DNA from 2 places in the Streptomyces sp. NPDC085946 genome. Region 1 is predicted to be linked to the other one. Evidence: riboswitches for the same ligand, from Rfam matches in the RefSeq annotation. Region 1 holds a riboswitch; the other holds the start of a gene.
The links. A riboswitch is a leader RNA that binds a small molecule or an ion and turns the genes downstream of it on or off. The one in region 1 is predicted to bind thiamine pyrophosphate.
Positions count from the first base shown of each region.

Region 2: linked by a shared signal. The riboswitch ahead of thiC (phosphomethylpyrimidine synthase ThiC) and the one ahead of ACIF8T_RS16425 (thiamine ABC transporter substrate binding subunit) in region 1 are both predicted to bind thiamine pyrophosphate.

Region 1 is NZ_JBITSF010000007.1:125,819-130,124, reverse strand. It holds gene rlmN (23S rRNA (adenine(2503)-C(2))-methyltransferase RlmN) at 1-998, shown strand, start outside; TPP riboswitch at 1,034-1,139, shown strand; gene ACIF8T_RS16425 (thiamine ABC transporter substrate binding subunit) at 1,220-2,308, shown strand; gene ACIF8T_RS16420 (ABC transporter permease) at 2,353-3,954, shown strand; gene ACIF8T_RS16415 (ABC transporter ATP-binding protein) at 3,954-4,306, shown strand, end outside.
Region 2 is NZ_JBITSF010000002.1:179,889-184,194, forward strand. It holds gene thiC (phosphomethylpyrimidine synthase ThiC) at 1-1,670, opposite strand, end outside; TPP riboswitch at 1,663-1,860, opposite strand; gene ACIF8T_RS06440 (hypothetical protein) at 2,206-2,706, opposite strand; gene ACIF8T_RS06445 (YibE/F family protein) at 2,848-4,071, shown strand; gene ACIF8T_RS06450 (SsgA family sporulation/cell division regulator) at 4,170-4,306, opposite strand, start outside.

The DNA.
Region 1 (4,306 bases):
TCGGGGAGAAGCCGTTCCGTGCCAAGCAGCTCTCGCAGCACTACTTCGCGCGGTACGCGCACGACCCGGAGCAGTGGACGGACATCCCCGCCGGCTCCCGCGGCAGGCTCCAGGAGGCGCTGCTGCCGGAGCTGATGACCGTCGTGCGGCACCTGTCGACCGACCAGGGCACCACGCGCAAGACGCTGTGGCGGCTGTTCGACGGGACGCTCGTCGAGTCGGTGCTGATGCGCTACCCGGACCGGGTGACCATGTGCATCAGCTCGCAGGCCGGGTGCGGGATGAACTGCCCGTTCTGCGCCACCGGGCAGGCGGGCCTGGACCGCAACCTGTCCACCGCCGAGATCGTGCACCAGATCGTGGACGGCATGCGGGCGCTGAGGGACGGCGAGGTCCCCGGCGGGCCCGCGCGGCTGAGCAACATCGTCTTCATGGGCATGGGCGAGCCGCTCGCCAACTACAACCGGGTGGTGGGCGCCATCCGGCGGCTGACCGACCCGGAGCCCGACGGGCTGGGCCTGTCGCAGCGCGGGATCACCGTGTCGACCGTCGGTCTCGTCCCGGCGATCCACCGGTTCGCCGACGAGGGCTTCAAGTGCCGCCTCGCCATCTCCCTGCACGCGCCCGACGACGAGCTGCGCGACACCCTCGTCCCCGTGAACACCCGCTGGAAGGTGCGCGAGGTCCTCGACGCCGGGTTCGAGTACACGGCGAAGTCGGGCCGGCGGCTGTCCATCGAGTACGCGCTGATCCGGGACATCAACGACCAGGCGTGGCGCGGTGACCGGCTCGGCCGGCTGCTCAAGGGCAGGCCGGTGCACGTCAACCTCATCCCGCTGAACCCGACGCCCGGGTCGAAGTGGACCGCGTCCCGGCCCGAGGACGAGAAGGCGTTCGTGGAGGCCGTCGCCGCCCACGGTGTGCCGGTGACCGTTCGGGACACCCGTGGACAGGAGATCGACGGGGCCTGTGGTCAGCTCGCCGCGACCGAGAGGTAATCTGACCACCGTAAAATCCGCGTAAGAACATCTGCATATTCCGACAGGGGAGCGCCACAGCGCTGAGAGTGCGGCACCGGCCGCAGACCCTCCGAACCTGGCCCAGGTCATTCTGGGTAGGGAGATCGGTCATCACTCGAGCTGTTGCGCCCTGCCCGGGGCCCCTCCGAGGGGTCCCGGGCAGGGCCGCGTCTCTTCCTGGTCACCCCAGGAGGAATTCAGTGGGCATCACCAAGAAGCGGTTCACGGCCGTGGTCGTCGGTCTGGGCCTGGTCGGCGGCCTGGCCGCCTGCGGGTCGTCCGACGGCGACGGACAGCCGTCCGGCGGTTCCAGGACGGTCACCCTGGTCAGCCACGACTCGTGGGCCGTGTCGAAGGACGTCGTCGCCGCCTTCGAGAAGCAGTCCGGCTACCGGGTCCGGGTCCTCAAGGACGGCGACGCCGGGACGGCCGTCAACAAGGCGATCCTGACCAAGGACAACCCGCAGGGCGACGTCTTCTTCGGCGTCGACAACACCCTGCTCTCCCGCGCCCTCGACAACGGGCTGTTCCAGTCCTACGAGGCGAAGGGCGCGGACCGGATCAGGGCCGAGTACCGGGCCGACGGGGAGCGGCACCGGGTCACGCCCGTCGACACCGGCGACATCTGCGTCAACTACGACAAGAAGTACTTCGCCGACCGCGAGCTCGACCCGCCGAAGAGCTTCGACGACCTGGTCCGGCCGGAGTACAAGGACCTCCTCGTCACCGAGAACGCCTCGACCTCCTCGCCCGGCCTCGGCTTCCTGCTGGGCACGGCCGCGCGGTACGGCGACGACGGCTGGCAGGACTACTGGAATAAGCTCAAGGCCAACGGCGTGAAGGTCGTCGACGGCTGGGAGCAGGCCTACAACGAGGAGTTCTCCGGCTCGGCCGGTGGCAAGCAGGCCAAGGGCGACCGGCCGCTGGTCGTGTCGTACGCCTCCTCGCCGCCCGCCGAGGTCGTCTTCGCCGACCCGAGGCCCGGCACGGCCCCGACCGGCGTCGCCGAGGGCACCTGCTTCCGGCAGGTCGAGTACGCGGGGCTGCTGAGCAACGCGAAGAACGCCGAGGGCGGCAAGGCGCTCCTCGACTTCCTGGTCGGCAAGCGGTTCCAGGAGGACATGCCGCTCAACATGTTCGTCTACCCGGTCACCGAGGACGCCGAGGTGCCCGAGGAGTTCACGCAGTACGGACCGCAGGCCGCCGACCCCGAGACCCTGGCCCCGGAGAAGATCGCCGACAAGCGGGACGAGTGGGTCAAGTCGTGGACGTCGCTCGTACTGAAGTAGCCGTCCGCCGGGACCGGCGCGGGAGCGCGGCGCGGTTCGGCCTGATGGCCGTGCCCGTCGCGTTCTTCGCGGTCTTCTTCGCCTATCCCGTCGCCGCGATCGTCGCGCGCGGTCTGCAGGCGGACGGGGCCTGGCAGCCCGGCCGGATCGCCGAGGTGCTGGGGGAGTCCGGCGTCCGGCACGTGCTGTGGTTCACCACCTGGCAGGCGCTGGCCTCCACCGCGCTCACCCTGCTGGTCGCGCTCCCCGGCGCGTACGTCTTCGCGCGCTTGGACTTCCCGGGCAAGCAGGTGCTGCGGGCCGTGGTGACCGTGCCGTTCGTGCTGCCGACGGTCGTGGTGGGGACGGCGTTCCTCGCGCTCGTCGGGCGCGGCGGACTCCTGGACGAGTTGTGGGGCGTCCGGCTGGACACCACCGTGTGGGCGATCCTGCTCGCGCACGTCTTCTTCAACTACGCGGTCGTCGTCCGCACGGTCGGCGGCCTGTGGGCGCAGCTCGACCCGCGGCAGGAGGAGGCCGCGCGGATGCTCGGCGCCTCGCCGCTCGCGGCCTGGCGCGGGGTCACCCTGCCGGCCCTGGCGCCCGCCGTGGCCGCCGCCGCGCTCATGGTCTTCCTGTTCACCTTCACCTCCTTCGGCGTGGTGCAGATCCTGGGCGGGCCGACGTTCTCGACGCTGGAGGTGGAGATCTACCGGCAGACGTCCGAGATCTTCGACCTGTCCACGGCGGCCGTGCTGACGATGGTCCAGTTCGCCGCGGTGGGCGTGATCCTGGCCGTGCACGCCTGGACCGTGCGGCGCCGGGAGACCGCGCTGCGGCTGGTGGACGCCGCCGTCACCGCGCGCCGGCCGCGCGGGGCCGGACAGTGGGCGCTGCTGGCCGGGGTGCTCGCCACGGTCGCCGTCCTGCTCGTGCTGCCGCTCGCGGTGCTGGTGCAGCGGTCGCTGGACGCGCCCGGCCTCGGCTACTACCGGGCGCTGACCCGGGAGGACGGCGGCACCTTCCTCGTCCCGCCGATCGACGCCGTCGGCACCTCCCTGCGGTACGCCGTCGCCGCCACCGCCGTCGCCGTGCTGATCGGCTCGCTCGCCGCCGTCGCGCTCACCCGGCGGGGCGCGGGGCGGTTCGTGCGCGGTTTCGACGCGCTGCTGATGCTGCCGCTCGGGGTGTCGGCGGTGACCGTCGGCTTCGGGTTCCTGATCGCGCTGGACGAACCGCCGCTGGACCTGCGCGGTTCGTGGATGCTGGTGCCGCTCGCGCAGGCGCTGGTCGGCGTCCCCTTCGTGGTGCGGACCATGCTGCCGGTGCTGCGGGCGGTGGACCACCGGCTGCGGGAGGCGGCGGCCGTGCTCGGGGCGTCGCCGTGGCGGGTGTGGCGCGAGGTCGACCTGCCGCTGGTGCGGCGGGCGCTGCTGATCGCGGCCGGGTTCGCCTTCGCGGTGTCGCTCGGGGAGTTCGGGGCGACGGTGTTCATCGCGCGGCCCGACAACCCGACGCTGCCGGTGGCGGTGGCGCGGCTGCTCGGGCGGCCGGGCGAGCTCAACTACGGGCAGGCGATGGCCCTGTCCACGCTTCTGATGATCGTGTGCGCGGTGGCGCTGCTGGTGCTGGAGCGGCTGCGGACCGACCGGACCGGGGAGTTCTGATGCTGCTGAGCCTGCGGGACGCCACCGTCCGCTTCGGCGGGCGGGCCGTGCTCGACGCCGTCGGCCTGGAGGTCGCCGAGCACGAGGTGGTGTGCGTGCTCGGGCCCAGCGGCAGCGGCAAGTCGACGCTGCTGCGGGTGGTGGCGGGGCTGCAGCCGCTGGACGCCGGGCGGGTGCTGCTGGACGGACGGGACCAGGCGGGGGTGCCCGCGCACCGGCGCGGGGTGGGGCTGATGTTCCAGGACCACCAGCTGTTCCCGCAGCGGGACGTGCGCGGGAACGTCGCCTTCGGGCTGCGGATGCACGGTGCCGCGCGGCGCGCACAGGACGAGCGGGTACGGGAGCTGCTGGA
Region 2 (4,306 bases), on a different contig from region 1:
ATGCTGCAGAACTTGGGACCGCACATCGAGCAGAAGTGCGCGGTCTTGGCGGGCTCGGCGGGCAGGGTCTCGTCGTGGAACTCCCGTGCCGTGTCCGGGTCGAGGGCCAGATTGAACTGGTCCTCCCAGCGGAACTCGAAGCGGGCGTCCGACAGCGCGTCGTCCCACTCCTGGGCCCCCGGGTGGCCCTTGGCGAGGTCGGCGGCGTGGGCGGCGATCTTGTAGGTGATGACGCCGGTCTTGACGTCGTCGCGGTTCGGCAGGCCCAGGTGCTCCTTGGGCGTGACGTAACAGAGCATCGCCGTGCCCCACCAGGCGATCATCGCGGCACCGATGCCGGAGGTGATGTGGTCGTACGCCGGGGCGACGTCGGTGGTCAGCGGGCCGAGCGTATAGAACGGGGCCTCCTCGCAGATCTCCTGCTGGAGGTCGATGTTCTCCTTGATCTTGTGCATCGGGACGTGGCCCGGGCCCTCGATCATCGTCTGCACATCGAACCGCTTCGCGATCCGGTTGAGTTCCCCCAGCGTCCTCAACTCGGCGAACTGCGCCTCGTCGTTGGCGTCCGCGATGGAACCCGGCCGCAGTCCGTCCCCGAGGGAGTACGTCACGTCGTACGCGGCGAGGATATCGCAGAGTTCCTCGAAATTCTCGTACAGGAAGGACTCCTTGTGGTGCGCCAGGCACCACGCGGCCATGATCGAGCCGCCGCGCGAGACGATGCCGGTCTTGCGGTGGGCGGTCAGCGGCACGTACGCCAGGCGCACCCCCGCGTGGACCGTCATGTAGTCCACGCCCTGCTCGGCCTGTTCGATGACCGTGTCCTTGTAGATCTCCCAGGTCAGTTCCTCGGCCTTGCCGTCGACCTTCTCCAGGGCCTGGTACAGCGGCACGGTGCCGATGGGCACGGGGGAGTTGCGCAGCACCCACTCGCGGGTGGTGTGGATGTTGCGGCCGGTGGACAGGTCCATGACCGTGTCGGCGCCCCAGCGGGTGGCCCACGTCATCTTCTCGACCTCCTCCTCGATGGAGGAGGTCACCGCGGAGTTGCCGATGTTGGCGTTGACCTTCACCAGGAACCGCTTGCCGATGATCATCGGCTCGATCTCCGGGTGGTTGACGTTGGCCGGCAGCACGGCCCGGCCCGCCGCGATCTCCTCGCGCACCACCTCGGGCGAGACGTTCTCCCGGAGCGCCACGAACTCCATCTCGGGCGTGATCTCGCCGCGTCGCGCGTACGCGAGCTGCGTGACGGCCTTGCCGTCCCGGCCGCGGCGCGGCAGGCGGGGACGCCCGGGGAAGACCGCGTCCAGGTTGCGCAGGCCGCCGCGGGGCGCGGTGTGCTTGATCCCGTCGTCCTCGGGGCGGACGGGACGGCCCGCGTACTCCTCCGTGTCACCGCGGGAGACGATCCAGTTCTCCCGCAGCGGCGGCAGTCCCCTGCGGACGTCGGTGTCGACGAGCGGGTCGGTGTACGGGCCCGAGGTGTCGTACAGCGTGACCGACTGCCCGTTGGTGAGGTGCACCTGGCGGACCGGCACCCGGAGGTCGGGGCGCGAACCCTCGACGTACGCCTTGTGCCAGCCGATGGACTTCCCGGCCTCCGCGTCCCGCGATCCGTTCGTCGCGGTCTGCGTGGAGGCAGGCGTGCGTGCGTCCTTGTTGGTCATGAGACCTACTCCCTACGCCGGCATTACCCGGTAACAGGTTCGGCGGTCGACGCAGCGGTATCCGTCTGCCGATGGTCCGATGTTCCCTGTGAAACATCTCTCGGCTCCGGCGACGTTTCATGTGAAACATCGCCGGGACGGAGGTCAGCGCCCTCTCAGCCCGGTGCTCCGAGCTCCCGCGTGTGCAAAAGGTGCCTCCACGCTAGCGTCAGTTCTGGCGCGCTGAACAGAGGGCCCCCGCCGTTCTTGCGATGATCGGGCGGTGACCACGACGCAGCATCCCCCGTACCCACCGCCCGAGCCGCCCCACGGATCCGGCGCCGGAAACGGCGACGGACCCGGCCGGGGGCCCGGCCCGGGACCTGGTCCGGGACCTGGTTCAGGACCCGGTCCGCGCCCTGGTCCGCGATCCGGTGGAGGCCAGGTACCCGGTCGCGGCCCCGGCCCGGACTGGGAGGACGGCGGCCGGCCGGGTCCAGGGCCGGCCGGACCGGCTTCCGAGGGCCCGGGGTCCGACCGGCCGGGCCCCGCTGCCTCATGGTTCGAGGGTCCGGCGTCCGGGGGTTCGGCGTCCGGGGGTTCGGCGTCCGGCCGAGGGCACGCTCCCGGCGGCGGGCGCGGTCCCGGGTTCGACAGCGGCCAGGGAGGCGGGCACCGCCCCGGGGCGTACGACGGCGGCCACGGCGGCGGACAGCGCCCCGGGCCCGATGACGGCCACGGCGGCGGCCGTCGTCCCGAGTTCGGCGACGGCGGGCAGCGCCCCGGCTTCGGCGGCGGCAACGGCGGCGTCCGTCGTGGGTCCGGCCACGACCGCGGCAGCTTCCAGCGGCCCGGGTTCGACGACGACCACACCGGCGGACACGGTCCGGGACCCGATGGCCGGCACGGACACGGTCCCGCCGGCGAGCACGGGCACCCTCCCGCGTTCGACGGCGGCCGCGGCTCCCCCAGCGGGCCCGGCGCACAGGGCGGCCCCGGCCCCGGCGACGGTCCCGGCGACGGCCGGGGCCCGGATGCCGGCCGCGGCTCCGGACACGGCTCAGGAGGCGGCCACGGCTCCGGCGGCGGCCACGGTCCCGCCCCCGCACCGGGCGGCGGCGGCCACGGACACTCGCACAGCCACGCGCACGGCCCGGCCGCGCCCGTCTCCCTGCACCTGCGCAAGGTCATCGCGGCGGTGCTCATCCCCTTCGCCGCGGTGGTCCTGGTCGGTCTCGCCGTGCTGTGGCCGGGCGGCGCCCCGGCGCACGAGCGCACCGGTGTCGGGTTCGACCGGCAGACGCAGCAGGCCACGGTCACCGAGGTCGTCGAGGTGAGCTGCGCGGACGCCGGCGCCTCGGGGGTCCCGCCGACCGGCGACACCTCGACCGCCGAGGGCTCCTCCGCGGTGCAGCAGGCCGAGGGCACCTGCAAGAAGGCGACGATCCGGGTCGACACCGGCAAGGACGAGGGCCGCACGTTCACGGAGATCGTCCAGCCGGACCAGTCCCGGCAGCTGCACGAGGGCCAGGAGGTCGTGGTCGCCTACGAGCCCTCCGCGCCGAAGGACCTCCAGTACTCGGTCGCCGACGTCAACCGCCGCGTCCCGATGGCGGTGCTCGCGGGCATCTTCGCGCTCGCCGTCGTGGCCGTCGGGCGGCTGCGCGGCGTCATGGCGCTGGTCGCGCTGGCCATCAGCTTCCTGGTGCTCAACTTCTTCATGCTGCCCGCGATCCTGCAGGGCTCCAACCCGCTGGTCGTGGCGGTGGTGGGGTCGAGCGCCATCATGCTGATCGCGCTGTACCTGTGCCACGGACTGTCGGCCCGTACGTCGGTGGCGGTGCTCGGCACCCTCGTCTCGCTGCTGCTGATCGGCGTCCTCGGTTCGCTCTTCATCGACTGGGCCGCGCTCACCGGCAACACCGACGACAACACCGGTCTGATCCACGGCCTGTACCCCGAGATCGACATGAGCGGTCTGCTGCTCGCCGGCATCATCATCGGTTCGCTCGGTGTCCTGGACGACGTGACGGTCACGCAGACGTCGGCGGTGTGGGAACTGCACGAGGCCAATCCGTCGATGGGCTGGCGCGGGCTGTACCGCGCGGGCATCCGGATCGGCCGCGACCACATCGCCTCCGTCGTCAACACGCTCGTCCTCGCCTACGCGGGCGCCGCGCTGCCGCTGCTGCTGCTGTTCTCCATCGCGCAGAGCAGCGTGGGGACGGTCGCCAACAGTGAGCTGGTCGCGGAGGAGATCGTGCGCACGCTGGTCGGCTCGATCGGCCTGGTCGCCTCGGTGCCGGTGACGACGGCGCTGGCGGCCCTGGTGGTCTCGGCCGACCGCCCCGGCTCCCGGGCCCCGGTGACGGAGCCCCAGGCGCCGGCACGCGGCGGGCGGGGACGCCGCCGCAAGCGCTGACGCCCTCGCCGCCGGCCGCTGCCGTGCAGAAGCGTTCCGGCGGACCGGGCGGCGGCCGGTGAAGCGTTACGCCAACACCACCCGGTTGCCGTAACGCTTCACCCGGCTCCCTGCTCCGCCAGGATGCGGTCCAGCGCCTCGTCGAGGTGCGCGTCGAAGTCGGCCAGTGCCCCCTCCTGGCCCAGCGGCACCAGCTTGTCGGTGCGGTCCAGGAAGGCCACGAGCGGTGCCGTGG